DNA from 2 places in the Variovorax sp. SPNA7 genome. Region 1 is predicted to be linked to the other one. Evidence: predicted binding sites of a transcription regulator. Region 1 holds the regulator's gene; the other holds the start of a gene.
The links. The regulator NrdR, encoded in region 1, represses ribonucleotide reductase genes. The targets are predictions, from matches to a motif close to CACNANATNTNGTG.

Region 1 (14,376 bases):
ACGGCGGCCTCGCGGTGCACCTGGGCACGGTGCTGCAGGTCTTCGATGCCCTTGACGCGTTCGGCCAGTTGCACCTTGAAACCTGCCAGCGGCTCGCGCGAGAGGGGCGCGCCGGCCTTGGCGGCGTCGCGCTGCCAGGCGAGTGCATCGGCAATGTTGAGCTTGGACTGGCCGAGCAGCGCCTCGGCCTTTTGCGCCCATTCGGCGGCAATGGCCTCCTGGCCCTTGGCGCGCTTGAGTTCGTCGAGCTTTTCGCGCAGCAGGCGCGCCGCGCCCTTGTCGCGGCCGCTCAGCTCCTTGAAGACTTCCTGCATCTGCTCGGGCGCGGGGTTGCCCGCGAGCCAGTCGCGGATGCGCGCGGCGCGCTCGCCCGAAGTTGGCGCGGTGAAGGCGCCGCCGGTGAGCGTGTCGAGGGCCTGGAGGTCGTGTGGCTTGGAAGAAGTAGAGGTCACTTGCGCGAAATCGTTGTCTGAAGAGAGAAAGCGAAGGCGCCGGCAAAGGCCGGCGCACATCGACATTTTCACCCAGTTGTGGCGGGCGGTTGAATTCCATGCCGCAACCACAGCCAAATGGCTGCCGGAAGCGGTCACGGATGGCTATCTATATGGCGAGGTGGAGCGGAAAACCAAGTGAACGTTTGTCACTTCATGGCCAGGTCGAGCTCGGCGCCGGGCTTCCAGTCGTCACCGCTCGCCTTGGTCTTCACGGCGCCGAGGAACAGGCGCTCGCTCGGCAGCTTCTGGGCCAGCAGGTAGTCGCGCACCACGGCGCCGCGCTCCACGGCCAGCTGCCGGATCGACTCCTCGTCGACCGGAATGCTCGCAAGCAGCAGGTTTTCCATTTCCTTCACCGGCAGGTCCTTGGCGAGGCCGACCATGTTGCGCGGCTTGGTGATGTCCGCGCGCTTGTAGACGGCGGTCAGCAGCTCGGGGTATTCGGCATCGGTCACGGGCGGCACATTGGTGCCCTCCTGGCCGCCGCGCACCGCCGCGCGCCGCTTCTCGGCCTGGGCGAGCTGGCGCAGGCGCTGGCGCTGGTAGGCGTCGCGCTCCTTTTCGAGGCTGGCCGTGCCGACCACCGTCATCTGCAGGGTCGGACGGTCGGTCAGGGCCTTGACGACCTTGTCCAGGCTCTCCTTGGCGGTGGCGCTGAGCACGGAGCTTCCGGGCTCGAAGGTGATGGTGCTCGACTCGCCGCTGCCCCCGCCGAGGCCGCCGGTCAGCAGGCTGAACGGCGAGGTCACGGCCTTGACGATCAGGTTGACCACCGCCTTGAAGATCAGCGGGCCGATGCTGAACTGCGGATCGTTGAGCGAGCCCCTGAGCGGCAGGTCCACGTCGATCACGCCGTTGCGGTCGGCCAGCAGCGCCACCGCGAGCCGCACCGGCAGGCTGTTCGGCGCGCCCTGCACTTCGTCGCCGAACTGCAGCTGGTTGAGCACCAGCTTGTTGGAGGCCGTGAGCTGGCCGTCGGGTGCGATCTTGTAGTTGACGTCCATGCTCATCTTGCCGCGCTCGATGCCGTGGCCGGCGTAGCGCACCGAGTACGGCGACAGCGGCGCCAGGTCGAGATCGCGCATCTTGGCGGTGATGTCGAGTTCGAGCGGCTTGGCCAGCGGGTTGAGCTTGCCGGTGATTTCCAGCGCGGCGGTCTGCTGCGCCTTGCCGCGCAGTTCCAGGTCGGCCAGCGCGGGGCGGCCGCTTTCGCCCCTGGGCGGGTTCGACGAGAAGGAACTGAGCTTGCCGGTCAGCTCGCTCAGGTCGGCCGAATAGTTGGGCTTCACGAACAGGTCGGTGAAATCGACCCGGCCGTTGACCAGGCTCATCGGGCCGAAGTTGATGACCGGCTTGGGCCCGGAATCGGCCTCGGCCTGCGCGGTTGCAACGGGCGCCGCGTCCGGCTTGGCCGGCTCGGAGCCGCCGCCGACCATGGCCTCGGCCGATACCGGCGCACCGCCGCCGCCCGACGGCTGCTGCGGCCCGCCGCGCGTCGTGGTGGTGGTTCCGCCGAGGCTGCGGCGGGACTTGACGTCCGCGCTGGCCGCGGCGGCGGCATTGGCGTCCGCCTCGCCCTTCTTGGTGAGGTTCACCAGGTTGAGCCGGCCGGTGGGGTCGACGATCACGCGGGCGAAGAAATCGGTCAGCGTGGTTTCCCGCACGTCCACCGCCGGTGCGGCATTGGGCGCCATGCTCACCTGCAGGCCGCGCAGGCTCAGCGTCTTCCAGCTCAGCAGCTGGTTGGTGTTGCGGTCGAAGCCCGGCGACTGGGTCAGCGAGATGCTGTTGGCGCGGAAGTCGTCGAGCGCCGTGTCCCCGGCCAGCTTGATCGTCATGCCGGCCGGCGCGCTGGCATAGCGCACGGTCCCCTTGTAGCTGGCGAAGGCGCGGCGGATGTCGACGTTGAGCGCGTCGGCGTAGTAGGCCTTGAAGGCATGGGCCGGGAACGAGGCCACTTCGAGCCGGCCCTCGGCCGAGAGCGGCTTGAGCACCACGTTGCCCTTGTAGTCGAAGCGGCCCGGCTCCGAGCGGCGGGAGCCGATGCGCCCCGAAACCTGCAAGGGCGAGACCGTGGCGGTTTCGGGCGCGACCTTCTGCGCCTTCAGGCTGAACGCCGTGATCTCGACGGCCACCGGCGTGGCGCCGGCCTTGTCGGCATAGGAGAGCGTGCCGTTGTCGACCGCCAGGGTACCGATGGTCAATGCCCAGGGCTTGGTGTTGGCGCCGGGCGGTGCCGCCTCGGGGCCCGAACCGGCGGGCTTGGGCGCGGCCGCCTTGGCCTGGGCCGTGGCGCCGTTCCCGGCCGGCGTCTTGAGCCAGCGCTCGAACATCCAGCGCTTTTCGCTGTCGCGCTCGACCTGCACCTTCGGGTTGGTGGCGGTGAACGAGGCCACGTCGAGCGTGTGCTTGGTCATGTCGACCTCGGCATCGATCAGCTCGAAGCGGCCGACGCTTGCCAGCGCGGTCTTTGCCTGGGTGAGCGCCAGGCCGTCGATGGCCAGGCGCCGCGCCTTGAAGCGGAGGTCGGGCTGGGTCCAGGCGATGTCGATCTGGCCGCTGAGCTTGCCGTCGAGCGTGGGCTCCAGGCTGTGCGCCAGGTAGGGGGCGGCCAACGACAGCGGCAGCGCGTCGACCTCGGTCTGCACCTCGGCCGCCTTGTCGGTGGCGTTGCCCTGGAACTTGAGGGTGGCACCGGCCAGGGCGGTGCTGCCGCTGAACCGGGCCGGCTTCTCCATGGGCCAGGTGAGCTCGGTCAGGTCGAGGCCGAGCGCGGTCGTCTCGATGGCCGCAGCGGGCTGAACCGTTTCATCGCGCCACCCGATGCGCCCGCCGCTCAAGGCCACCTTGTCGACCCGGACCTTCAGCTTCGGCTTTTCGGGGGCCTTGCCGTTCGGCGCGCTTGCAGCGGCGGCGGGGGCTTTCGCCACCTTCTCTGCCGCTCCGGTGGCCGGATCGGTGGCCAGCAGGTTGAGCTGGCCCTTGGCATCGCGCGCGACCGCAAGCTGCGGATTGGCCAGCGCCACCTCGCTCAGGTGAAACACCGCTTCCAGCGGCCGCACGTCGGCCAGCGCCAGCTTGAGCGAATCGAAACCCAGGAGGTCCCGCCCCCGGGCATCGCCGAGCTTGGCCTTGTGCGCCTCGACGGTGCCGGTGATCTTGAGGCCCGCGGTGGCGGCCTGCTCGAAGTCGATCTTCAGATCGGCATCGAGGCTGCCCGCCTGCAGCTGCACCGGCAGGCCGCCCGGGATGTAGCCCAGGTACGGCGCCAAGTCGAGCCCCTTGAACTGCACATGGGCGTCGGTCTTGCGGCTTTCCGCGAACGGCGTGGTGAGGGCCGCCGAATCGAACTTGCTGCCGTTGAGTTCGAAAGCCAGCTTGGGCTCGGTGTTGATGTCGCGCTTGGAGGCCAGGTTGCTCAGGAACGGCACGTTGAGCACGAAGCCGCGCAGCTCGTGCCTGCGCTTGACGGTCTGGTCGTCGAAATCGACCGCGCCGTCTTTGATCGAGATGTTGTAGATGGCAAAGCGCGCCGGCTCGGCCTTGGGGTCGGGCGGCGGGCCAGCCGCGAGCTTGGCCAGGATGTCGTCGATGTCGTACTTGCCGTCGGCCAGGTGCGTGAGCAGGATGGCCGGCGCCTCGACCGTCACCGCGTCGATCACCGGCGCCAGGCGCAGGATCGACTGCAGTTCGGCATCGGCATAGATGCGCTTGACCGCCACCTGGGGCCGGCTGCCGTCGGCCGTGGCAATGCGCAGGTCGTTCAGCGCGAGCTCGAGGGTCCAGGGCTTGAAATCGATCTTGCCGACAGTGACCTGCCGGCCCAGCTTCTCGCTCGCGATCTTCTGGAGCTGGCTCTTGGCAATCGGCGGCACCGCCAGCCAGGCGATGACCCAGAGAGCCAGCAAAACCAGCAACGCGACGATCCCACGTCGCACCCATTTATTTTGTTTGAGCGAAGCTACATCCATCGCGGGAGTGTGCCGCAAACAAGCATGGAGCCAGAAACAAGAAAGCCCGGCAATTCGACGAAATGTCTCATTACCGGGCTTGATGGCGGGCACAAAACCCATGCCATCGTTTCGCGCGACCGGAAGTCAATGGTTCCTGCCGTGCTGGCAGCAAGAGATTGCCGCCATGGATCCTCCATCGTTCCAACCCTTGACTTGCACCTCGGGCCGTAGGATTTCGGAAAACCGCCTGAGAACTCAGGCGTGTTCAGATTAGGCGCCCCACCCTTGCATTGCAATGCCGTCTTCCAAGGGTTTTCCCTGAGATTTTGTTTAAATATGTAATCACATAAGGGAATAGGTTCTTATACTTGACCGGGTATTTAGCCGCGCTAGAATCCCGCCTGCCCCTGGCTGCCCCAGACCCAGCAGGGGCCACCTGAATCCGCTGCCGAGTTCCCCCGGCTTGATCAGGCCACCGCGCTCCTACCCCTACACCTCCATGCGCGGAGCCTGATTCGTACCAATCCAAGCGCCGCTGCCTTCATCCATCGCCCCTGCGGCGCTGCGAACAGGTGCCGCACAGAAAGGAAGAGCGATGAACAAGGCGTTTGATGCCACGGCCCGCGGGCTGAGGACCTTTGTGTCCGATGTGGCAGACGGCTTTTTTGAAATCACCCACAACGGGTTTGCACTGGTTGGCCTGGCCATCGTGTTCGCGGCCCTCGCGCTCGTGGCGCGGCCCGACCTGCGCAAGACCGGCGAGGAACAGCTCATGGGCTGGCTGCAGTCGCGCAAGCCCGCGCCCGAAGCCACCGACCTGGAGCCGACCGCCATCGTGCGCACCACGGCCGCGAGCCCCGGTGACCTGCCCAAGCAGCAGGCCGCCGTGGCCTATTGGCTCAGCAAGAAGTACCGCGTGGCGGCCGAGCCGTTGAGCGTGCTGGTTGCAGAGGCGTACCACCTGGGCAAGCGCACCAAGCTCGATCCGACGCTGATCCTGGCCATCATGGCCGTCGAATCGAGCTTCAATCCCTTCGCCCAGAGCCACGTGGGCGCCCAGGGCCTGATGCAGGTCATGACGCGCGTGCACGGCGACAAGTACGAAAGCGCGGGCGGCACGCTCACCGCCTTCGACCCCGTGACCAACATGCGCGTGGGCGTGAAGGTGCTGCAGGAATGCATCGCCCGCGCCGGCTCGCTCGAAGGCGGCCTGCGCTACTACGTGGGCGCGGCCAACCTCGAGGACGACGGCGGCTATGCCGGCAAGGTCCTGGCCGAGCACGAACGCCTGGTGCAGGTGGCCAACGGCCGCAATCTGCCGACAATGCCGACGCCCGCGGCGCCGGTCGTGCGGGCGCAGGCCCAGCCGATTCCGGTTGCCGTGCCGCCCAAGCCGCAACAGGCGGCCGAGCCGGCAGCGGACCCGCAGAAAGTGGCCCTGCTGTCGGAAGTTTCCTGAGCCCCTGCGCTACACTTCACCCCGTACGCGACTGGCGATAGGCGCAGCACCCCGCACGGTGCCCTGCGCTGACGTGGAATACCACTGGGAAGCGTGCCGCCTGGCATCCATACAGGCGTTCAGCCGTTCGCCTGGGCAGCCCTTGTTTGGTTGAAGAACAAGGACCTCGTCTTCAAAGGACTGCCATGTACCACCGCAACATCCTGGTCGAACAGACCGATCCCGAAATCTGGGCTGCCATCCAGGCCGAAAACGCGCGCCAGGAACACCACATCGAACTGATCGCGAGCGAAAACTACGCCTCGCCGGCCGTCATGGCCGCGCAGGGCTCGCAGCTCACCAACAAATACGCCGAAGGCTACCCGGGCAAGCGCTACTACGGCGGCTGCGAGCACGTCGACGTGGCCGAACAGCTGGCCATCGACCGCGTCAAGCAGATCTTCGGCGCCGACGCCGCCAACGTGCAGCCGCATTGCGGCGCCTCGGCCAACGAAGCCGTAATGCTGGCCTTTTTGAAGCCCGGCGACACCATCATGGGCATGAGCCTGGCCGAAGGCGGCCACCTGACCCACGGCATGCCCCTCAACATGAGCGGCAAGTGGTTCAACGTGGTGAGCTACGGCCTCGACGCCAACGAAGCCATCGACTACGACGCGATGGAACGCAAGGCGCACGAGCACATGCCCAAGCTGATCATCGCGGGCGCCTCGGCCTATTCGCTGCGCATCGACTTCGAGCGCTTCGCCAAGGTGGCCAAGGACGTGGGCGCGATCTTCATGGTCGACATCGCCCACTACGCCGGCCTCGTGGCCGCGGGCGTGTACCCCAACCCGGTGCCGCACGCCGACGTGGTCACCTCCACCACCCACAAGAGCCTGCGCGGCCCGCGCGGCGGCATCATCCTGATGAAGTCGCAGCACGAAAAAGCCATCAACAGCGCGATCTTCCCGGGCCTGCAAGGCGGCCCGCTGATGCACGTGATCGCCGCCAAGGCCGTCGCGTTCAAGGAAGCCATGACGCCCGAGTTCAAGGCCTACCAGCAGCAGGTGGTCAAGAACGCCCAGATCGTGGCCGACACCCTCACCGAGCGCGGGCTGCGCATCGTGAGCGGACGCACCGAAAGCCACGTGATGCTGGTCGACCTGCGCGCCAAGGGCATCACCGGCAAGGAAGCCGAAGCCGTGCTGGGCAGCGCCCACATGACGATCAACAAGAACGCGATCCCCAACGACCCCGAAAAGCCGATGGTCACCAGCGGCGTGCGCATCGGCACCCCCGCCATGACCACGCGCGGCTTCAAGGACGAAGAGGCGCGCATCACCGCGAACCTGATCGCCGACGTGCTCGAGAACCCGCGCGACGCCGCCAACATCGATGCGGTCCGCGCCAAGGTGCACGCGCTGACGAGCCGGTTCCCGGTCTACCGCTGATCCGGCAAGAAGTGGCCGCATGAAATGTCCTTTTTGCGGTCATCTCGAAACGCAGGTCGTCGAGACCCGCGTTTCGGAAGACGCCGACTTCGTGCGCAGGCGCCGCCAGTGCAGCGCCTGCGACAAGCGCTTCACCACCTATGAGCGGCCGGACGTCAACTTTCCGGTCGTCGTCAAGAAGGACGGCAGCCGCGCCGATTTCGATTCGGGCAAGGTCCGCGCCTCGATGATGCTCGCGTTGCGCAAGCGCCCGGTCAGCATCGAGCAGATCGACAACGCCCTGCTGCGCATCGAGCAGAAGCTCCTGGCCAGCGGCCTGCGCGAAATCGATTCGACCAAGGTGGGCGAACTCGTGATGCGCGAGCTGAAAAAGCTCGACAAGGTAGCCTACGTGCGCTTTGCCTCGGTGTACCGCAGCTTCGAGGATGTGGACGAGTTCCGGCAGCTGCTACGCGACATCTGAAGAACCCCAGGTCTCAGCGATTCCAGCAGGCCTGCACCCGCGCATTCGAAGCGCTGGTCTGGCCGGCCGCCAGCTTGACGCCCTGCTGGTTCACCGTGAGCGTTCCGCACTCGTCGGCGGCCGATGCACCCTGCGGCACGGCCCGCAGCGTGTAGGTGGTCGCGTCCCGGGCGGCATAGCTGATGGTGTAGTTCGCCGTGCCGGACGATGGCGACTGGTTCAGCCCGGCCGGCAGCGCAACGGTCGACGGCGGATACCGGCCGTTGGCCGTCAGGTAGCGCTCGGTCCATTGGGCCGCCTGCAGCAGCTGCTGCTTGGCATCGGCCCGCTTGGCCCGCAGCACGTAGCGCATGTAGCTCGGGTAGGCAATCGCGGCGAGGATGGCGATCACCGCCGTCACGATCATGAGTTCGACCAGCGTGAAGCCGCGCGGGCGAATCCGCTCCTTGCGGGCCTGCATTTCAGGATATTTGTTCATGCGGCGTCAATTCCACGAGATCAGGTTGCGCCAGCCGAAGCGGCGAACGGCTTGCGGCAGCTCGGTCTCGTTGCAGCCGCCGGCCGCATTGCAGATCACGTGCTTGCCTTTTTCCGCGGCGTCCTGCGGCCGAAAGACGATGTCGTCCCGGCCTGAATGGTTGCGGAAGCCGAGGTAGCTGCCCAGCGCGCTGGTGGAGCCGTTGTAGGCGATGCCGTCGGGGACCACGCCGCTGAAGAAGTCGACCACCATCGACCAGCCGTCGTCGCTGGTGCCCGGCGCGCAGTCGAGCGAATTGCTCGCCGAGCCGGGAATGGTGGACGAGAACAGCCCCGCGCTGCCGCTCAAGGCATCGCCCGGATAGACGATGCGTTCGCCGGCGGTTCCCAGCTGGAGGAACCAGCCGCGCTTGCCGCCCGAGCCGCTGTAGCTCACGCCGTGGTTCGACGCGGTGCGGAATTCCACGTCGCCTTCCTTCACCGTGCTGGTCCCGATGGTCTGCGCCACCAGGTCGGCCAGCACCGCGGTGCCCGTGCTGCCGTTGGCGCGGTCCCAGACGCCGTACAGGTACTGCTGGGCGGTGCTGCTTTCGTCGCCCGCGGCAAACAGCCGGCCGGTGCCAAACATCACCATGTAGCCGCCGCGCGGATGGTCGACGACCAGCGGCGCGGCCGTGATCGGCTGCGTAGCGCCGGCGGCGAACAGCGGCGCGTCGTCCAGGCTCGATGCGCCCAGGGTCGCCTTCCAGTCGCTGCTCTTTGCGCTGCTCAGGTCGAACTTCCAGAGATTGCCGAGCAGGTCGCCGGCATAGACGTAGTCGACCTTGCCATCGCCGTTGCCGTCCACCACCTGCGGCGCCGACAGCCCGTTGCCGGTGCCGGCGGCCTGCGTGGCCGGCGCCGGGATCTTCAGCACGGATTTGTCGCCGTCGAGGTACTGGATCCACAGCATCGCCTTCTCGCTCGTGCTGTTGTAGCCGTTGCCCAGGATCACGGCCCTGCGGCCGTTGTTGAGCGGCGCCACCTGCAGCGCGCGCCTGGAAAAGGAATCGAGCACGGGTTGCTGGAACTGGTGGCCGAGGTCGTCGTCGGCGAGCGCGGTGGTGTCGATCACGGCCACGTCGGCGGCGCTGGTCTCGCCGATGTTCTCGGGCTTGGTGACGTCGAGCACGAAGTAGCCCTTGCCGCCCGCTCCCAGCGTGCCCACGAGGAAGGATTTCCACAGCGCTGCCTTCTTGGCGTCGGTGGCCTTGGCGTCATCGGCCGACCCCATGTAGATGTCGGCCACGAACGGGCTGCCGTCGACGTAGTACCTGTGGGAGTAGGTGCTTTCGCTGAGCTTCTTGAGCTGGGGCGCCGCCGCCGTGCCGTAGACGCCTTCGGGCACATAGGCGAACGCCTCCTGGCCGGTGCCGGCGTTGAAGGCATGCAGCATGCCGTCGTTGGCGCCGACGTAGACCATCGGCGTGCGGTCGATGGTCGAGGCGAACGTGGCATAGCCTTCGTGGGTGAAACCGCTGCTGGGCCGCCCCACGTACTGGACGCTGGAGCCCACGATGTCGCCGAGCACATGGCCGCGCTTGCGCAGGCCGAGGCCGGCGCCCTCGTTGCTGCGGTCGCCGCGCAGGAAGTCGAGCACGCCCTGGCCGAGCGCGGTGCTTGCCGCGTCGGTGCCGGTGCTGCCCTTGAGCGCCGCCTTCTGCGCCTCGCTCAGGTTGGCCCACCGGAACGGCACGCCCGCCCCGCTGGCTGCGGCATTGGTGGGCGTTGCCGCGGCGGTGCCAGAGAAGCTCAGCACCTTGCGATCGCTGTCGTGCGCGCCGGCCACGGCCATGCGCGCATCGAGCAGCTCGCGCGCCGACCACGCGGGCGCGGTAGCCAGCTTGCCGTTGCTGCCGAACGGAGTGGCCGTCAGCTTGCCCGACCAGTCGGCCGTGTCGTAGCCGCCCTGATAGGCCGAGGTGGCGGTCGAAACCCTGGAGCCGCTGGCGGAGATCGAGGTCAGCGGGGTGCTGGTGTTGAACAGGATCTGCGAGAGGATGGATCGGAAGGCATCGCCGAGCGCCTGCGCGTTCGCGGCCGGCGTGAAGGTGCCGCGGCTGTTGAGCGCGGCGTGCCAGAGGTCCATGCGAACGGCGGAGGCGTTGGACGTCTTTTCATGCCAGTAGCCGGCGGAGCCGCTGCCGGATCTCCACCCCAGGAAGCCGTTGTAGCCGTCCGCCGTGGGCGTGTTCGCCAAGGTGTTGGCCAGCGGGTCGATCCAGGTGGCCGAGCCATCGACCAGTGCGGTGTAGTCGCCACTGTAGGTGGGCTGCGGCGCGTCGCCCGAGATGGCCGGCGCGCCCGTCCATGACGAGGCAGCGCCAAAGCCGATGGTGTAGGTGCTCAGGTGCTGCCAGGTGGCGGGATCGTTCTTGGGATTCCAGTACTCGGGGACCGTCGCTGCTCCTACAGTCACATTACCGGGCTCTGCAACTGTCTTCTTGAGGTTGTTCGATACACCGGGTTGCAGGTCGCTGGCCCAATAGTGAAATGCCATGTCAGCCAGCGTAGGCCGGTATTCCGCCGTCGGCCTCCAGGAACCGCTCGCGTCCTTCGCCCAGCTGAGGCCGCTGCTGATTGCACCTGCCTCGTCTTTGAAGGGCGCGCGTGGCACGTAGGTCACGGCATCGGGCAAGGCGCGGCTTGCTCCATCTGCGTTCCCGATGGCTGGGATATTGAGCTCCGCCGGCTCCGGGTTGAAGCCGAAGAAGTTGTAGTCGCCGTCGGTCATGAAAATGTGGAAGGACTTGCGGCAGCTCGACTGGGTCGCGCCCTCCACGCCCGGGTCGTCCGAGTAGGGATTGAACTGGCCTGTCGTCTTCATGTATTCGCCGGCGCGGGTCATCATGGCGTGCAGTGGTGTTCCACCGCCCGCGGCCAGAGCATCGACCCAGCTCATGAAGTTGGCGCGATGCGTGTCATCGAGCGAACGCATCAGGTTCGCATTGGCTCGACCGTTGACGAGACAACTGCCGGCCTGATAGATGCCAGGGGCGCTGTCGCCGAAGAAGCCGACGCAGCTGCCAATCTTGTTGTTGTTCATCGCCTGCCAGGAGAGGCGGATCTGGTCGTTGGGGATATTGGCCGCCGAGAAGTTGTCCCTGAGCGCGGTCTTGAGCGCTTCCAGCCGCGTGGGTGTTCCGGCTGACGGGTCCTTTCCTTCCGAGGCCCGCGACGACCACGCCATGCTGCCCGAGTTGTCGACCGACACGATCACATTCGGCGCCGGCTCCTTGACCGCGGTATTGCGCGGCGCCTGGGCCAGCGGGTATTGCGCGGCGTGCCCGGCGGTCTGCGCGAGTACCAGGCCGCACAGCACGGCGTTCCTCGAAAACCTGTGGATGTTCATCTCGATTTTTCTTGCCATGCTCAATTCACTTTCCTGACCGCGGCCGGGTCGAAGGACATCTGCAACAGGACCCGCGTGCCGCCACCCGTGCTCGCGGTGCGTGCGCCGGTGGAAAGCGCGGTGATCCGGTACAGCGGCTCGTCGCTGCGCGCGCGGTCGATCACCTCGATCCAGTACCTGGCGCTGGCCAGGGCCGGGTTGCCGGCCGTCGGTGCGCCCGTGAATGCACCATAGGCGGCGTACTGGTCCACGTACGCGGCGCGGGACCAGAACCGGTAGGCCTCGCTGCCGGAAGCAGCACTCACCGAGTCGGTCCCCGCGAAGTAGCAGATGCCCCGATCGCAGCTGTTGGCGCCCTCGCCCACGTAGGCGGTCACCCAGCCGGTATCCCGATCGGGAAACACGCGGCCATCCGCGGCCTTGCGGCAAGGCGAGCTCACGAGCGAGGAGCACGACACGTAGGTCTGGGTCGCGGCGTTGAAAGCCTGCTGCCGGATGTCGCGCTCGGCATCCAGCAGCGCGGCTTCAGCAGCCTCGAAGGCACGCTGGTAGTCGCGCTGGTTGCCTGCCATCGATTCGAGCAGCTGGGCCGTCCGCGCACCGCCCACCGCGAGCAGCGCCGAGAGCAGCAGCATGATGAGCACGATGAACAGCGAGAACCCGCGCTGCTGCGCCAGGTATTCGCCAGAAACACCGCGGAACCGGCTTCGCCGGGCCGCTGGCGTTGCCCCCTGCAAGGGGGGTGGCGAAGCGACACGAAGTGCGCGAAGACTGGGGGTGGTCATAGGTTCCGCAGTGCGAACACTGCCGTGTAGACGCGGCGCAATCTGCCGTCGCTGCTGGTCCGGGACGAACCATCGCAGTCGACGTAGCTACCGCCCGGGTTGCTCCTGGAAGCGCCTGCAAGCTGCAGGCACACGCGCACCGTGCGAACCTGATCGAAGCTCGCTACGTTCGTGGCCGTCACGTAGCGCACCACGCGTTCGGTTCCGGCATCGCCGATGCCGTACATGACGTCGAAGCGCTCGACGCCGTCGATGATCGGCTGCGGCGTGGTATGACCGCTGCCCTTGCACCGCAAGGCGCCGTTGACCACGTAGAACTCGCTGGTGATCAGGCGCACGTTCGCGGGGTCCGCTGGATTGCCGGGGGTGTACGCTGCACCCGCCGAGTCCTTGGCCACCTGGCCGAGGCAGTCGTGGAAGAAATCCGGATTCGGCGCAAAGCCGACCTTCAGCGTGTCGTTCACCGAACCGGCGGCCGCCTCCTGCCCCTTGATTGCAAAGAAGGCCGGCTCGCTCGTGAGCTTGGTGCCCGCATTGACGTCGAAGTAATACAGCGGCCCGGTGGCATCGATCGGGAAGTAGCCGGCCTGCCGGATCTGCTGGCCCAGCAGCCTGAATGCCAGCGCCGACGACTGGTGCAGCACATTGACGTCGTCGCCGGTCGCAGCGGTGCTGCGCGTGCCGAGCATGCTGGCCATGGCGGCCAGCACCACCAGCATGCCGATGATCAGCGCGACAAGGATCTCGACCAGCGTGAAGCCGGCCTGCCGCAGGTGGTGAGAGAAGGCTTTGTTGTTCATGGTTGAGGCACCGCGACGACGGCTTCCTGGCAGGCCTTGCCGCTCGGGCAGCTCCAGGCCGTTGCGATCGGGTTGACTGCGGAGGGCTCGTCCCAGGCGATGTGCACGAACAGCAAGCCGCCGACGTCCTTGTTGCTCTGCACGTTCGCCACGCCGCCCGGCAACGCACTCGCCACCCTGTGCTTCCAGGCCCACAGATCGTGGGTGGCCAGTTGAGCGGCGGTGCAACTGGCCTTGGCTCCTGCGCACGAGGGGGTGGGTTCGGTGGCCGCCGTCCAGTCGGCCACATAGGGGCTGGTCGACGCGGCGCCGGTCACGGGATTCGCACGGATGCGATCGGCCATGTCGCCGGCCAACTGCGCGGCGATGTTCTGGTTGCTCGCGCCCACGCTGTCGGAGAGCACGCGCAGCTGGAAGCCGGCCAGCGCGAGCAAGCCGAACGAGAGCACGAGAATGGCGACCAGGGCCTCGATCATCGAGAAGCCCGCTTGGCCGCGCGGCGCGCGAATCGAATGGCTCGGCATGTTCCGCTCCCTCCGTCAGCACCGCCGGACGCGCCAGCCGAGCGACAGGCACACGACGACGTCGTTGGATGAGCTGGCGCTTCCCACCGGATGGAAGCTGATGCGGGCGACGCTCGAAAAATGGCCCATGGGATCGAAAGCCATGGGCCCGACTGCGGTTTTCTCGATCGCAACACGCGTGTCGGGGTCTTGCCGCTGGAGGATTTCGAGCCCGTCGCCGCTGCCGACCACTGTTTCCCAGCCGCAGCTCCAGTCTGTACCGCTGCACTCCGCGCGCTGCCGGATCGTCACGGCCTGCCCGCGCCGGGCCGCTTCTGCGCGCGCGTGGCTCACGCTCGCCATCAGGGCCGAAACCATGCCCTCGACGCGGTACTTCTCGATCAGGCTGTTGAAGCCGGGCAGCGCCAGTGCCAGCAGGATGGCCATCAGTACGATGACGACCATCATTTCGACCAGCGTGAAGCCGCGTGGGGCTCCGCTTCGGCGGGAATGCGCCCTCGCGGACGCGCAGAATCCGTTTTTCATGTTGTACCGTCCGCCGCCTCGCCCAAGTGGCTGGAGCGGCGGACGTTTTCTCCCTGGCTGCAATTTTTCAAAAAT
Region 2 (14,376 bases), 2.5 Mb from region 1:
CCTGAGCCCTCGTCCATGCCGCGCTCTTCGGCGCGATCGGTGGCAAGGGCAATTCTTGAATTCATTAATTCTTGTCGAAAGATTCGATTCAATCCCAGGAGAGCGCACCACCCGACTGGTATTCGATCACGCGGGTTTCGAAGAAATTGCGCTCTTTCTTCAGGTCAATCATTTCGCTCATCCAGGGGAACGGGTTTTCCTCGTTCGGGAAGAGCGTTTCGAGGCCGATCTGCTGCGCACGCCGGTTGGCGATGTAGCGCAGGTAGCCCTTGAACATGGAGGCGTTCATGCCGAGCACGCCGCGCGGCATGGTGTCTTCGGCGTATTTGTACTCGAGCTCGACGGCCTTCATGAAGAGGGCCTTGATCTCGGCCTTGAACTCGGGGGTCCAGAGGCCGGGGTTCTCGAGCTTGAGCTGGTTGATCAGGTCGATGCCGAAATTGCAGTGCATCGACTCGTCGCGCAGGATGTACTGGTACTGTTCGGCGGCGCCGGTCATCTTGTTCTGGCGGCCCAGCGCGAGGATCTGCGTGAAGCCGACGTAGAAGAAGAGGCCTTCCATCAGGCAGGCGAACACGATCAGCGACTTGAGCAGCGTCTGGTCGGTTTCGTGCGTGCCGGTCTTGAAGAGCGGGTCGCTGATGGCGTCGATGAACGGGATCAGGAACTGGTCCTTCTCGCGGATCGACGGCACTTCGTTGTAGGCGTTGAAGATCTCGCTCTCGTCCAGGCCGAGCGACTCGACGATGTACTGGTAGGCGTGCGTGTGGATCGCTTCCTCGAACGCCTGGCGCAGCAGGAACTGGCGGCATTCGGGCGCCGTGATGTGGCGGTAGGTGCCCAGCACGATGTTGTTGGCGGCCAGCGAGTCGGCGGTCACGAAGAAGCCGAGGTTGCGCTTGACGATGCGGCGCTCGTCTTCGGTCAGGCCGTTCGGGTCTTTCCAGAGCGCGATGTCGCGCGTCATGTTCACTTCCTGCGGCATCCAGTGGTTGGCGCAGGTGGCGAGGTATTTTTCCCAGGCCCACTTGTACTTGAACGGCACCAGCTGGTTGACGTCGGTCTGGCCGTTGATGATGCGCTTGTCGGAAGCCTTGACGCGCTGCGCCGCGGCGGGCGCCGTGGGTTGTGCAATCGACGAAGTCGGAGCATCCACCGGTCGGCCTGCGGACAGGCCGCTGGTCGATGCGTGGTGTTGCTGCAATCCTTGTTGCATATCCTTTGATAAGGAGGGCTTGACTTCTTCGTCCCAGGTCAACATAGAAAAATCCAATGCTCAATTATCGGAGCAACGATGTGAGTTGCAAAGTGCTCGTTCACGTCGCGCTCCATTTATGTGGTTGTTATGTTGCTCTCATGCATCGCGCGATGTCAGTCGATGCCGTGATCGACTGAGAGTTCGCGCGTCGTGCATGCACCTCTCTCGCATCACTCGCGCGTCATTGGCACGCTTCGCAAGTCGGATCGTCGACGCCGCAGAACGCGATGTCGGTGGCAGGCATCGCACTCATCTGCGCCTTCGCTGCGGCTGCCGCGGCTTCGAGTGCGCTCATGCCCGAAGCTGCATCGCTGCCCGACGACACCGCGTTGAGGCGGCCCGACTGCACGGTGGATTTCTCGGCGTGCGTCGCGCTCTGCGTGCGCAGGTAGTAGGTGGTCTTCAGGCCGCGCAGCCATGCGAGCTTGTAGGTGTCGTCGAGCTTCTTGCCCGATGCGCCGGCCATGTAGATGTTGAGCGACTGCGCCTGGTCGATCCACTTCTGGCGGCGCGAGGCGGCTTCGACCAGCCAGGTGGTTTCGACTTCGAACGCGGTGGCGTAGAGCGCCTTCACGTCCTGCGGCACGCGGTCGATCGGGCGCAGCGAACCGTCGAAGTGCTTCAGGTCCATCACCATGACGTCGTCCCACAGGCCCAGGCGCTTCAGGTCGCGCACCAAGTAGTGGTTGATGACGGTGAATTCGCCCGACAGGTTCGACTTGACCGAGAGGTTGCCGAAGCAGGGCTCGATGGAAGCGTCGACGCCGATGATGTTCGAGATGGTCGCGGTCGGGGCGATGGCCACGCAGTTGGAATTGCGCATGCCGTCGGCCTTGATCTTCTGGCGCAGGGCCTCCCAGTCGAGGGTGGACGAGCGGTCGACCTCGACGTAGCCGCCGCGGGCCTTTTCGAGCAGGTCGAGCGTGTCGATCGGCAGGATGCCCTTGTCCCACAGCGAGCCCTTGTAGCTAGAGTACTTGCCGCGTTCGCGGGCCAGCTCGGTCGAGGCCCAGTAGGCGTGGTAGCAGATGGCTTCCATCGACTCGTCGGCGAATTGCACGGCTTCCTGCGAAGCGTAGGGAATGCGCAGTTCGTACAGCGCGTCCTGGAAGCCCATCAGGCCCAGGCCGACCGGGCGGTGGCGCAGGTTCGAGTCGCGCGCCTTCTTCACGGCGTAGTAGTTGATGTCGATCACGTTGTCGAGCATGCGCATCGCGGTCGCGATGGTGCGCTTGAGCTTTTCCTGGTCGACCTTGCCGTCCTTCAGGTGCTGCAGCAGGTTCACCGAACCCAGGTTGCAGACGGCGGTTTCGGTGTCGCTGGTGTTCAGCGTGATCTCGGTGCACAGGTTCGACGAGTGCACCACGCCGGCGTGCTGCTGCGGCGAGCGCACGTTGCAGGCGTCCTTGAACGTGATCCACGGATGGCCGGTCTCGAACAGCATCGTGAGCATCTTGCGCCACAGGTCCGAGGCCTGGATGGTGCGCGCGGGCTTGATCTCGCCGCGCGCGGCCTTTTCTTCGTAGGCGACATACGCCTTCTCGAAGTCGGCGCCGAACAGGTCGTGCAGGTCGGGCACGTTCGACGGCGAGAACAGCGTCCAGGTGCCCTTTTCCATCACGCGGCGCATGAAGAGGTCGGGAATCCAGTTGGCGGTGTTCATGTCGTGCGTGCGGCGGCGGTCGTCGCCGGTGTTCTTGCGCAGTTCCAGGAACTCCTCGATGTCGAGGTGCCAGGTTTCGAGGTAGGTGCAGACGGCGCCCTTGCGCTTGCCGCCCTGGTTCACCGCCACGGCCGTGTCGTTGACCACCTTGAGGAAGGGCACGACGCCCTGCGATTCGCCGTTGGTGCCCTTGATGTGGCTGCCGAGCGCGCGCACGCGGGTCCAGTCGTTGCCCAGGCCGCCCGCGAACTTCGAGAGCAGGGCGTTTTCCTTGATCGACTCGTAGATGCCGTCGAGGTCGTCGGGCACGGTGGTCAGGTAGCAGCTGGACAGCTGCGAGCGCAGCGTGCCGGCGTTGAACAGGGTGGGCGTGCTCGACATGAAGTCGAAGGACGACAGCACCTCGTAGAACTCGATGGCGCGGGCTTCGCGATCGATCTCGCCGAGCGACAGGCCCATGGCCACGCGCATGAAGAAGGCCTGCGGCAGTTCGATGCGCGACTTGCGCACGTGCAGGAAGTAGCGGTCGTACAGCGTTTGCAGGCCGAGGTAGTCGAACTGGTTGTCGCGTTCGGCCTTGAGCGCGGCGCCCAGGCGCGGCAGGTCGTACTGCAGCAGCTTCTCGTCGAGCAGGTCGTTCTCGACGCCCTTCTTGATGAACTGCGGAAAGTAGTCGGCGTAGGCGGTGGCGCGCTCGGCGGGCATCACTTCGCGGCCGATGATCTCCTTGAAGATCGTATGCAGCAGCAGGCGGGCGGTCGCGAAGGTGTAGTCGGGGTCTTTCTCGATCAGCGTGCGGGCCGCCAGGATCGAGGCCTTGTAGACCTCGTCGAGCGGCACGCCGTCGTACAGGTTGCGCATGGTCTCGGCGACGATCGGCGCGGCGGTGATGCTGTCGCCCAGGTTTTCGCAGGCCGACTCGATCAGGCCCTTGAGCTGGTTCAGGTCGAGCGCGACGCGTTCGCCGTTGTCCAGCACGTGCAGCGTGGGCGTGGCGGGCGCTTCCTGCTCGACCTGCTTGGAACGCTCCTGCGTGCGGCGCTCGCGGTAGAGCACGTAGGCGCGCGCGATCTCGTGGTGGCCGCCGCGCATCAGGCCGAGTTCGACCTGGTCCTGCACGTCTTCGATGTGGAAGGTGCCGCCGCCCGGACGCGAACGCACCATGGCGCGGATCACGCCCTGCGTGAGCGCGTCGACGGTTTCGCGCACGCTGGCCGAAGCCGCGCCCTGGGTGCCGTGCACGGCCAGGAAGGCTTTCATCATCGCGATGGCGATCTTGTTGGGTTCGAAGGGAACCACGGCGCCGTTGCGGCGGATGATCTGGTAGTGCGCGAGGTTCTGTCCGGCAGGCGAGCCAGCGGTGTCGCGCTGCTGCTGCGTGGGCGTGGAGGGAACGGCACGCGAGGTCGATGGGGTGTTCAGGGCTGTTTGCATTCGCTTCCTCTCGGTTGGCAATTCTTGTTGGATGGCAACGCCTTGGTTGGGCGTCGCGCCGGCGTTGTTGACCGGACGGAGGACACTATATCTAGGGTCTGAGGGGTGTACAACCCACTAGATGTAGCGTTTTCCAGTGGATACAACCCTTGCCGATATTTCTTTCGGCCTAGGTCACGGCCGTCGATGCCGCATGAATACTGGCCTATGTTGTCGCAACCCGCATGGGGCGTGGCTTGCAGGCCGATTTGGGCTTGCAGGCCGCATGGTTGCTGCATGCAGCCGCTGCAATTTTCTCATTGCTGCGCCGCGGCACCGGCGCATCGCGAGTCGCCGCGCGATTGAAAAAATTAGCGCTGCACCACCTGCGGAGGAAACATGTGTGGACTCCAGCCGAGGTGCCCGCGCAGCAATTGCCAATCGAAGCCGGCGCCCGGGTCCTGTTTTCGGCCCGGTGCGATGTGCTCGTGGCCGGCGATGTGCGCGATGGCATAGTGCTGCGCGACGGCGGGGCAGAGGCTGGCCAGCGTCTCGTACTGCGCCTCTTCGAACGGCTGGCCTTCGAGGCCTTCGAGCTCGATGCCGATGGAGTCGTCGTTGCAGTTATCGCGGCCGCGCCACGACGACACGCCGGCATGCCAGGCGCGCTCGTCGCAGCTCACGAACTGCCAGAGTTCGCCGTTGCGCCGCACATAGAAATGCGAGGAAACCGCAAGGCCGCGAATCGACTGGAAGTAGGGGTGCGCATCCCAGTCGAGCTGGTTGGTGAAGAGCTGCTGCACGGCCTCGCCGCCGTATTCGCCAGGCGGCAGGCTGATGGAGTGCAGCACGATCAGGTCGGTCTGCGCGCCGGCGGGCCGGGGTCCGAAATTCGGCGAGTGCAGCGCCTTGGCAAAGCGGTACCAGCCGGCGTGCCAGAGCCCGTCGTCGTTCAGCGGATGTGCCTCAGTCGTCGGCATGGCTGGTGCTGGCACCTTCGTCGCCGCCGGGCGTGGTGATGCCCAGCCGCGCGATGCGGTAGCGGATCTGGCGCAGGCTCATGCCGAGCCGCGCGGCGGCGGCCGTTCGATTGAAGCCGCTTTCGTGCAGCGCGCGCACGAGGATCTCGCGCTCCTGCTGATCGAGGTAGGCCTGCAGGTCGGAGGGAAGGGCGGGCGGCGGGGACTTGGGTTCCGCAACGGCCACGGCGAGCGCAGCGGGCGCCGCAGGCGCTTCGCTACCGGGCGCCGAAGCAGAAGAAGGCGCGGGTTCGGCAATGGCCGTCTCGGCCGGCGCCTCGGCGGCGCCCGGCCTCGGCGCCATCAGGTCCAGGTGCAGTTCGTCGCCGTCGTTGAGCGCCACTGCGCGGTGCAGCAGGTTCTCGAGCTCCCGCACGTTGCCGTCGAGCCGGTGCTGGGCAAGGCGGCGCAGCAGTTCGGCGGAAAGATGCGGCACCGGCAGCCCGCCGTCCTGCGCAATGCGCGCGAGCAGCGCGGCGCAAAGTGCGGGCAGGTCCTCGCGCCGGTCGCGCAGCGCGGGCACCGCGATCTCGATCACGTTGAGCCGGTAGAACAGGTCCTGCCGGAAGCGGCCGGCCTGGACTTCGGCATGAAGGTCCTTGTGCGTGGCGCTCACGATGCGCACGTCGACCGCGTCTTCCTGCGTCGAGCCGATGGAGCGCACGCTGCGCTCCTGGATCGCGCGCAACAGCTTGGACTGCATCGCCAGCGGCAGGTCGCCGATTTCATCGAGAAAGAGCGTGCCGCCGCGCGCGGCCTGGAAGTAGCCGTCGCGGTCTTGCGACGAGCCGGTGTAGGAGCCCTTGCGGGCGCCGAAGAACTCGGCCTCGAGCAGGTTCTCGGGAATGGCGCCGCAGTTGACCGCGACGAACGGGCCCTCGCTGCGCTGGCTGCAGGCATGCACGGCGCGCGCCACCAGTTCCTTGCCGGTGCCCGATTCGCCGCGCACCAGCACCGGCGCCATGCCGCGCGCCACCTTGGCGATGCGCGACTTGACCAGGCGCATCGGCTCCGAGTCGCCCACCAGCCGGTCGAGCGCAGCAACGCCGCTGTCCGGAACGGCGGGTGTGTCGGCGCGCGGCTGGCCTGCGGGCGCCGCCTGCCAAGCCTTGGCCGGCGCTGCCTGCTGCGCCTGCACCGCGGACGCGACCACGGCGCGGAACTGCTTCAGGTCGACCGGCTTGGTCAGATAGTCGAAGGCGCCGGCCTTCAGCGCCTCGACCGCATTCTCGGCGGAGCCGTAGGCCGTCATCACCACGCAGCGCTCGCTGCGCTGGTTCTTCTGGATGCGGTGGATGATTTCCATGCCCTGCCCATCGGGCAGCCGCATGTCGGTGATCACCGCATCGAACTGCCCGGCCTCCAGGTGCTGCCAGGCTTCCGAAACGCTGCCGGCGGCCTCGACGCGATAGCCTTCGCGCAGCAGGGTCAGTTCGTACAGCGTGCGCAGGTCGGGCTCGTCATCGATGACCAGGATGTTGGCCGGGCGCTGCATGGAAGGATGGGGAGTGCTCACGGCGCTATTGTGTCAGCCGGTTTTCGCTCGGCGCGAAACTGACGAAGAATTCATTGCCCTCGGGGCCGCCCGCCACGAGCGCGCGCCGCTCGTAGCCGATGGTGGCGCCGTGGCGCCGGCACAGCTCGCGGCACAGGAAGAGGCCGAGTCCGCTGGAGCGGCTCTCGGATGAGAAAAAAGGTTCGAACAGGTGGCGCTGCACCGCCGGCTCCAGCGGCGCGCCGTCGCTCCACACCTGCAGGCTGGGGCGGCCGGAACTGCCGCGCTGCGTGGTGGTGACGACCTGGATCGCGCCCGCCCGGCTGCTCGCGTAGCGCGCCGCATTGTCCAGCAGGTTCACGAGCAGCCGGCGCAGGTGCTCGACGTCGAAGCGCACCTCGGCATCGGCGGCATCCAGCGCGACCAGCACGCCCTGGCGCCGCGTCTGGCGCACCCACTCTTCGGCCAGCGCCTGCACGGCGGGATCGAGCACGACCTGCTCGCCGAGCGAGAGCACGCGCTGCTGGCGCGCGCGCGAGACGTCGAGCACGTCGTCCACGATGCGCGCGAGCCGCTGCGCGTTGTGCTGCACCATGCTGGTCAGCTTGCGGTGCGCGGGGTCGGTGAGGTCTTCGGCGAGCAGCGCGCTGGCCTGCGTGATGGCCGCGAGCGGATTGCGGATCTCGTGCGCCACGGCGGCCGACATGCGGCCCATCGCGGCCAGCTTCTCGGTGCGGATGCGGGCCTCGAGTTCGCGCAGGTCCTGCAGGAACATCACGCAAAGGCTGTCGACGTGCCGGCTGCTGGTGGGCGTGAGCCGCGTGCGCACGCGCACCTCGCGCGCGGCGCCGCGCGCCTGCGCCACCGGAATCTCCTCGCTTTGCGGTGCGCGGCGCGCAAAGGTCTGGCGTGCCAGCGCCGCCAGCGCATGCCAGGCGGGCTGCGCATGCAGCGCGAACGGCAGGCCGAGCCGGGCCAGCCCCTGGCCGAGGATCGCGTCGGCCGCCGGATTGGCCGCATGCACCATGCCTTCGGCGTCGATCACCAGCACGCCTTCGCTCAGCGTCTCGATCACCAGGTCGTTGACCTGCGCCTGCATCTGCGCGCTGCTGCGGTTGCGCAGCGCGGTTTCTTCCTCGCGGGCCAGCCGGCGCGCCAGCTCGTGCGCCAGCAGGGCCACCACGAAGAGCCCTGTGCCGGTGAGCGCCGCCTGCACGAAGCGGGTGGAGGAATCGCCGGGCTGCTGCAACAGCCAGTGCCAGCCGGCATCGGCGAGCAGCAGCAGCGTGACCGTGGCGGTGGTGCCCAGGCCCACCGTCACCGTGCCCAGCACCGCGCTCATGAGCACCGGCAGCGCGAACAGCGGCGTGTAGTTGATGCTGCCGCCCTGGAGCACCTGCAGCGCGGTGAAGGTGCCCAGGTCGATGCCGATGGTGAGGAACCACAGCATGCCGAAGGCCCGGATCGGCGGCGTGAAATGCGCGTAGCGGGCGCCCAGCCAGGTGGCGGCCAGGTAGCCGGCCGAAAGCGCCACGGCCAGCGGCTGCACCGTCTGGCCGAGCGCCATGGCCACGCCTTGCAGCAGCACGAGCACCAGCGCGACGAAGCAGCGCGCCGCCATGAAGCCGCGCCACAGCCGCAGCAGCGCGGCGCTTTCGCCGCGCCCCGGCTCGAGCGTGCTCCAGTCGGTGGCGGGGTCGCCGCGCGACCACGGGGAAGAACTCACGGGTGCACCCTTGGCGCTGTGCTCATCGCGCTACAGCGCCCGCTCAGCCGCGCTCGGCGGCCTGGCGGTGCGCAGCACTGCAGTAGACCGCGTCGCCCGGTCCCGAGATCGCATCGCTCGCAGGCAGGTGCAAGCCGCAATGGGCGCAGCGCAGCATGGCTTGCGGCGAAGCCGGCGCGGCGGGCGGACGCTTGGCGGCGCGCGCCGCCTCTTCGCGCAGGGTTTCGCGCATTTCCTCGCGGCGATTCTTGCGCCAGAGCCAGATCGCCACCCAGAGCACCGCGAGAACGAGCAGGTATTTCATGTCGCGCCGCGCGCCAGCACCACTTCGAGCACGAAGCGCGAGCCCACGTAGGACAGCAGCAGCAGGGCGGAGCCGGCATACAGCACCCGCCGCGCCGTGCGGCCGCGCCATCCGAAGCGGACCCGGCCGATCAGCAGCACGGCAAAACTCATCCAGGCGAGCACCGAGAACACCGTCTTGTGGTCCCACTTCCAGCCGCGCACGCTTGCGCCGTACAGCGTTTCGCTGAACAGCAGGCCCGCGAGCAGCGTGGCGGAAAGCAGCACGAAGCCGGCCATCACGAACCGGAAGGTGAGCCGCTCGAGCGTGAGCAGCGGCACGCCGCCTTGCGGTTCGGTGGCAAGGCGGATCTGCTTTTCGGCCCGCGTGATCAGCCAGGCATGGACCACCGCGGCGCCGAACAGGCCATACGAGGCAATGCCCAGCGCCAGGTGCAGCGGCAGCCAGGGCGATGCCGACACATGCAGCGGCGTGCCGGGAAAGAGAATGGCCAGCAGCACGGCGGCCGCACCCAGCCAGGCCAGCGCGCGGCGCACCTTGAGTTGCGGGTACATGCGGCTTTCGACCGCATAGACCGTGAGCACTAGCCAGGCGGTGACCGAAAGCGCCGGCGCGAAGCCGAATTTCGGTTCGCTGCCGATGAGGCCATGGCCCAGCACGGCGGCATGCAGAAGCCACGCCAGCCCGAGGGCCCACTGAGTGGCTTTGCGGCTCAGCCGGGCACCCGCGGCAGCGGCAAATCCGTAGGCAGCCGCGGTGGCGATGCCCAGCGCCACGGCAAGTGGGGAGGGGATCGCTAAAATCATGCGTAGAGTTTATCTCCCCCAGGCTTGCGCACTACGTGTCGCAGCGCCAACCCCCTCACCGGGGCGACACCAGAGGCCCGGCAAAGCCGGTTCCTCGGTGTCTCGCGAAAGGGGCAGTAGGCCGCCGATTCCGTTCACGACTTTCCGACTTTCCAATAGCCCGCCGCAGCGGGTGACAAGGCATCCCGCTCATGGCCACCGCCCTCACAGAAAAGTTCTCCCGCCTCGTCAAGACGATGAGCGGCCAGGCGCGCATCACCGAAAGCAACGTGCAGGACATGCTGCGCGAAGTGCGCATGGCCCTGCTCGAAGCCGACGTGGCGCTGCCCGTGGTGCGCGATTTCGTCGCCCGGGTGAAGGAAAAGTCGCTCGGCCAGGAAGTGCTGGGCTCGCTCAAGCCGGGCCAGGCGCTGGTCGGCATCGTCAACCGCGAACTCGCCGCCACCATGGGCGAGGGCGTGTCGGACATCAACCTTGCGGCGCAGCCGCCCGCCGTGATCCTCATGGCCGGCCTGCAGGGCGCGGGCAAGACCACCACCACCGCCAAGCTGGCCAAGCACCTGATCGAGAAGCGCAAGAAAAAAGTGCTCACGGTGTCGGGCGACGTCTACCGGCCCGCCGCCATCGAGCAGCTCAAGATGGTCACCAAGCAGGCCGGCGCCGAATGGTTCCCGAGCACGCCGGACCAGAAGCCGCTCGACATCGCACGCGCCGCGCTCGACCACGCCAAGCGCCATTTCTTCGACGTGCTGCTGGTCGACACGGCAGGCCGCCTGGCGATCGACGAAGTGCTGATGACCGAAATCAAGCAGCTGCACGGCGCGCTCGATCCGGTCGAAACGCTGTTCGTGGTCGACGCGATGCAGGGCCAGGATGCGATCAACACTGCCAAGGCCTTCAAGGAAGCGCTGCCGCTCACCGGCATCATCCTGACCAAGACCGACGGCGATTCGCGCGGCGGTGCGGCGCTGTCGGTGCGGCAGGTGACGGGCGTGCCGATCAAGTTCGCAGGCACCAGCGAGAAGATCGACGGCCTCGAGGTGTTCGATGCCGAGCGCCACGCGGGCCGCATCCTCGGCATGGGCGACATCGTCGCGCTGGTCGAGCAGGTCACGGCCGGCGTCGACGTGGCGGCGGCGCAGAAGCTCGCGGCCAAGGTCAAGAGCGGCGCGGGCTTCGACTTGAACGACTTCCTCGGCCAGCTGCAGCAGATGAAGCAGATGGGCGGCCTCTCCAGCCTGATGGACAAGCTGCCGCAGCAGATGGCCGCCAAGGCCACCGAAGCCGACATGACCCGCGCCGAGCGCGACATCCGCCGCAAGGAAGGCATCATCCAGAGCATGACGCCGCTGGAGCGCCGCAAGCCCGAGCTACTCAAGGCCACGCGCAAGCGCCGCATCGCGGCCGGCGCAGGCGTGCAGGTTCAGGAAGTGAACCGCCTGCTCAACGAGTTCGAGCAGATGCAGGGCATGATGAAGAAGATGAAGGGCGGCGGCCTCATGAAGATGATGAAGAAGATGGGCGGCATGAAGGGGATGGGCGGCATGGGTGGCCCCGGCGGCCCGAAGCTGCCGTTCTAATTAAATAGAGCGATGGCTGCTGCTCCGGCAGCCGCGCAATAAAAAAGCCGGCCTCGTGGCCGGCTTTCTTGTTTGCGGTGGAGCTTGCGCATCAGGCCGTCGCCAGCGCCGCAGGGCGCGCCAGGCGCAGCGCATGCATCCAGGCGCGGCGCAGCACGGCCGGCGAACGCGATTCCTCGGGGATCAGCAGGAAGCCGCGGTCGCGCAGCGAGGTGCCCAGCGCGATCTGGCTGGTCAGCACGGTGAGCGGAATGGCCAGCAGCAGCGGCAGGCCCACCGGCATGAGCCAGATCAGCGCGCTCGGATCGATCATTGCGACGCCCAGGGCCAGTGCGCCGACCACCACACTCATGGGAGCGAGCTGCGTCACGGCGACCTTCCACGGCACGGCAGCGGCTTCGCGCGGGGGCGACTTCCAGTCGAGCTTGATGCCGGTGAGGGCGACCAGCACGAACAGCGAGTGGGCCAGCATGCGAACCGGCGCCTGCACGATGGCCAGGCCGCTTTCGAGCACCGAGCTCTTCACCAGGCCCCACAGGCCGCCGTACTGGCGCTGCTCGCCGCGCATCAGCACGGCTGCAATGCCGAGCAGGCGGGGCAGGAACAACAGGCACAGGGTCCAGACCCACAGGCCGGCCAGTTCCGCCGGCAGCACGCTCCAGCTGGAGATCAGGCTCGAGCCGCTCAGCCACAGCGCGGTGCCGAGCGTCAGGAATGCGAGCCACAGCGGCGCCGAGACGTAGGCCATGGTGCCGGTCACGAACATCGCGCGGTGCACCGGGTGGATGCCGGGCTCGGCCATCAGGCGGGCGTTCTGCAGGTTGCCCTGGCACCAGCGGCGGTCGCGCTGCAGTTCGGCCAGCAGGTCCGGCGGCTGCTGCTCGTAGCTGCCGACCAGGTCGGCGCAGAGCCACACGTTGTAGCCGGCGCGGCGCATCAGCGCAGCTTCGACGAAGTCGTGCGACATGATGCCGCCCGACATGCCGCCGGTGCCCTTGATGGGGGCCAGCGCGCAGTGCTTCATGAAGGGCTCGACGCGGATGATCGCGTTGTGGCCCCAGTAGTGCGATTCGCCCAGTTGCCAGAACTGCATGCCCAGCGTGAACAGGCGGCCCGTCACGCGGGAGGCGAATTGCTGCGCGCGGGCATGCAGCGTCACGTGGCCGATGGCCTGCGTGGCGGTCTGGATGATGCCGGCGGTCGGGTTGGCTTCCATCAGCTTGACCATCGAGGTCAGGCAGTCGCCGCTCATCACGGAGTCGGCGTCGAGCACGACCATGTAGCGGTAGTCCTTGCCCCAGCGGCGGCAGAAGTCGGCCACGTTGCCGGCCTTGCGGTGCGTGCGGCGGGTGCGCAGGCGGTAGTACACCTCGACCTGCGGCTGGTTGGGGCTGTCGGCCAGCGCGGCGCGCAGGTCTTCCCACGCGGCGCGCTCGGCGGCGGCGGTTTCGGGCGAGTAGCTGTCGGACAGCACGAACACGTCGAACTGCTTGGCGTGGCCGGTGGCCGCAACCGATTCGCAGGTGGCGCGCAGGCCGGCGAACACCGTGGCAACGTCTTCGTTGCAGATCGGCATGATGATTGCGGTGCGTGCCTCGGGGTTCATCGGGTGGTGGGCCACCTGCTTGACCGAGAGCGCGTGCTTGTCACCGCGCACCGAGACATAGAAGCCCATGAGCGCGGTCACGAAGCCGGTGACGACCCAGCCCGAGAGCAGGCCGTACAGGCCGATCTGGCCGTATTCGAGCCAGACGTTGTCGTAGTCGGGCTGCACGCCGGCAAACAGCGCGGACGCGATCACGGTGCTCAGAAGCGTGAGCGCCATGAAGGCGAAGCGGCGCTGGGCCGCGGCGCGCTGCCAGGGTTGCTTGACCTGGGCGCCGGCTTCGGCGGTCTGGCCCTCCGGCTTGCCGCCGGCGCCGAGCTTGACCAGCAGGGCCGTGCCGAGGCTGTTCCAGAAGCCGCGCCAGGGGCGGGGCGCCATGGAGCCGCGGTTGACCGGCGGAGCGGTCACGGAATTGGGGTGGCGTTCTTCGCGCACCGGGCTGCGGTGCGAAAAGTCGGCTTCGGTCAGCACGTTCAGTTGGGAGAAGTCGTTTGGCTTCATGTGTGATTTACCAACGTTGCTTGTCGAGGGAAGGGGTGTCGCCAATGGCAGGAAAGCGCTTGATCACGCAATCCGGTTCGGCGCCGCCTGCGCTTGCGAGCGCGGCCACCGAATGACCGGCGGCACGGGGCCGCACGGGGGAAAACTGCTTTTGACGCAGGCCGTCGCGCTGCTGGCGCAGTGCGAAAGATGGGCTGGTGAGTGCTGTCATGCCTGTACAGGGGCAAACCCTGTGCCAGGCTGGAAAAAAGCTTTCAGATCAATGACTTAGGGCGATCTGAATGCGATTTTCGGGGTTGGAGCCGTTTGGAAGGCCCCGAAACCCGTGTTTTTGTCGCCGAATCCCGACAAGCCTGGGGGGCTGGTGGAAGATGGCCTTTTAAATCAACGACTTAGGGGCGTCGCTAGTCGGCGACAGGCTCGCTGCCGGGAGCGACAGCGTCGGCCTTGAAGTGGCCCGGCGTGAGTTCGTGCTTCTGCAGCAGCCGGTAGAACTCGGTGCGGTTGCGGTCGGCCAGCCGGGCGGCGTCGGCCACGTTGCCGTCGGTCAGCTTGAGCAGCCCGACGAGGTAGTCGCGCTCGAAGCGCTGCTTGGCCTCGGCATAGGTCTGGACCTCGACCGTGGGCACGCGCAGCGCGCGCTGTACCAGCGCCAGCGGGATCAGCGGCGAGCTCGACAGCGCACAGACCTGTTCCACCACGTTGTAGAGCTGGCGCACATTGCCGGGCCAGGCCGCGGTGGCCAGCGCCTTGAGCGCCTCGGGCGCGAAGCCGGACAGCCGCTTGCCGTACTTGGTCGAGAGCTTCTGCAGGAAGTGGTTGGCCAGGAGCGGAATGTCCTCGCGCCGGGCCGACAGCGGCGGCAGCGTGAGCGTGACCACGTTGAGCCGGTAATAGAGGTCTTCGCGGAACTGGCCGGCTTCCATGGCGACGTCCAGGTCGCGGTGGGTGGCCGAGATGATGCGCACGTCGACCTCGATCGACTGGCTGGCACCCAGCGGGCGC

Region 2: the regulator NrdR is predicted to act here: its motif matches at 4,439-4,452, upstream of RZE77_RS04425 (ribonucleoside-diphosphate reductase subunit alpha).

What each region holds. Positions count from the first base shown of each region.
Region 1 covers NZ_CP138513.1:3,465,679-3,480,054, forward strand. Annotated here, with positions in the region: gene RZE77_RS16290 (DUF349 domain-containing protein) at 1-512, opposite strand, end outside; gene RZE77_RS16295 (DUF748 domain-containing protein) at 641-4,465, opposite strand; gene RZE77_RS16300 (lytic transglycosylase domain-containing protein) at 5,043-5,906, shown strand; ZMP/ZTP riboswitch at 5,924-6,050, shown strand; gene glyA (serine hydroxymethyltransferase) at 6,092-7,336, shown strand; gene nrdR (transcriptional regulator NrdR) at 7,356-7,799, shown strand; gene RZE77_RS16315 (type IV pilin protein) at 7,813-8,277, opposite strand; gene RZE77_RS16320 (pilus assembly protein) at 8,284-11,685, opposite strand; gene RZE77_RS16325 (pilus assembly PilX family protein) at 11,688-12,452, opposite strand; gene RZE77_RS16330 (PilW family protein) at 12,449-13,252, opposite strand; gene pilV (type IV pilus modification protein PilV) at 13,249-13,776, opposite strand; gene RZE77_RS16340 (GspH/FimT family pseudopilin) at 13,792-14,223, opposite strand.
Region 2 covers NZ_CP138513.1:987,225-1,001,600, forward strand. Annotated here, with positions in the region: gene RZE77_RS04420 (ribonucleotide-diphosphate reductase subunit beta) at 89-1,261, opposite strand; gene RZE77_RS04425 (ribonucleoside-diphosphate reductase subunit alpha) at 1,440-4,355, opposite strand; gene ampD (1,6-anhydro-N-acetylmuramyl-L-alanine amidase AmpD) at 4,706-5,314, opposite strand; gene RZE77_RS04435 (sigma-54-dependent transcriptional regulator) at 5,301-6,848, opposite strand; gene RZE77_RS04440 (two-component system sensor histidine kinase NtrB) at 6,874-8,574, opposite strand; gene RZE77_RS04445 (PP0621 family protein) at 8,618-8,878, opposite strand; gene RZE77_RS04450 (cytochrome C assembly family protein) at 8,875-9,684, opposite strand; gene ffh (signal recognition particle protein) at 9,876-11,264, shown strand; gene mdoH (glucans biosynthesis glucosyltransferase MdoH) at 11,356-13,371, opposite strand; gene RZE77_RS04465 (hypothetical protein) at 13,379-13,582, opposite strand; gene RZE77_RS04470 (sigma 54-interacting transcriptional regulator) at 13,776-14,376, opposite strand, start outside.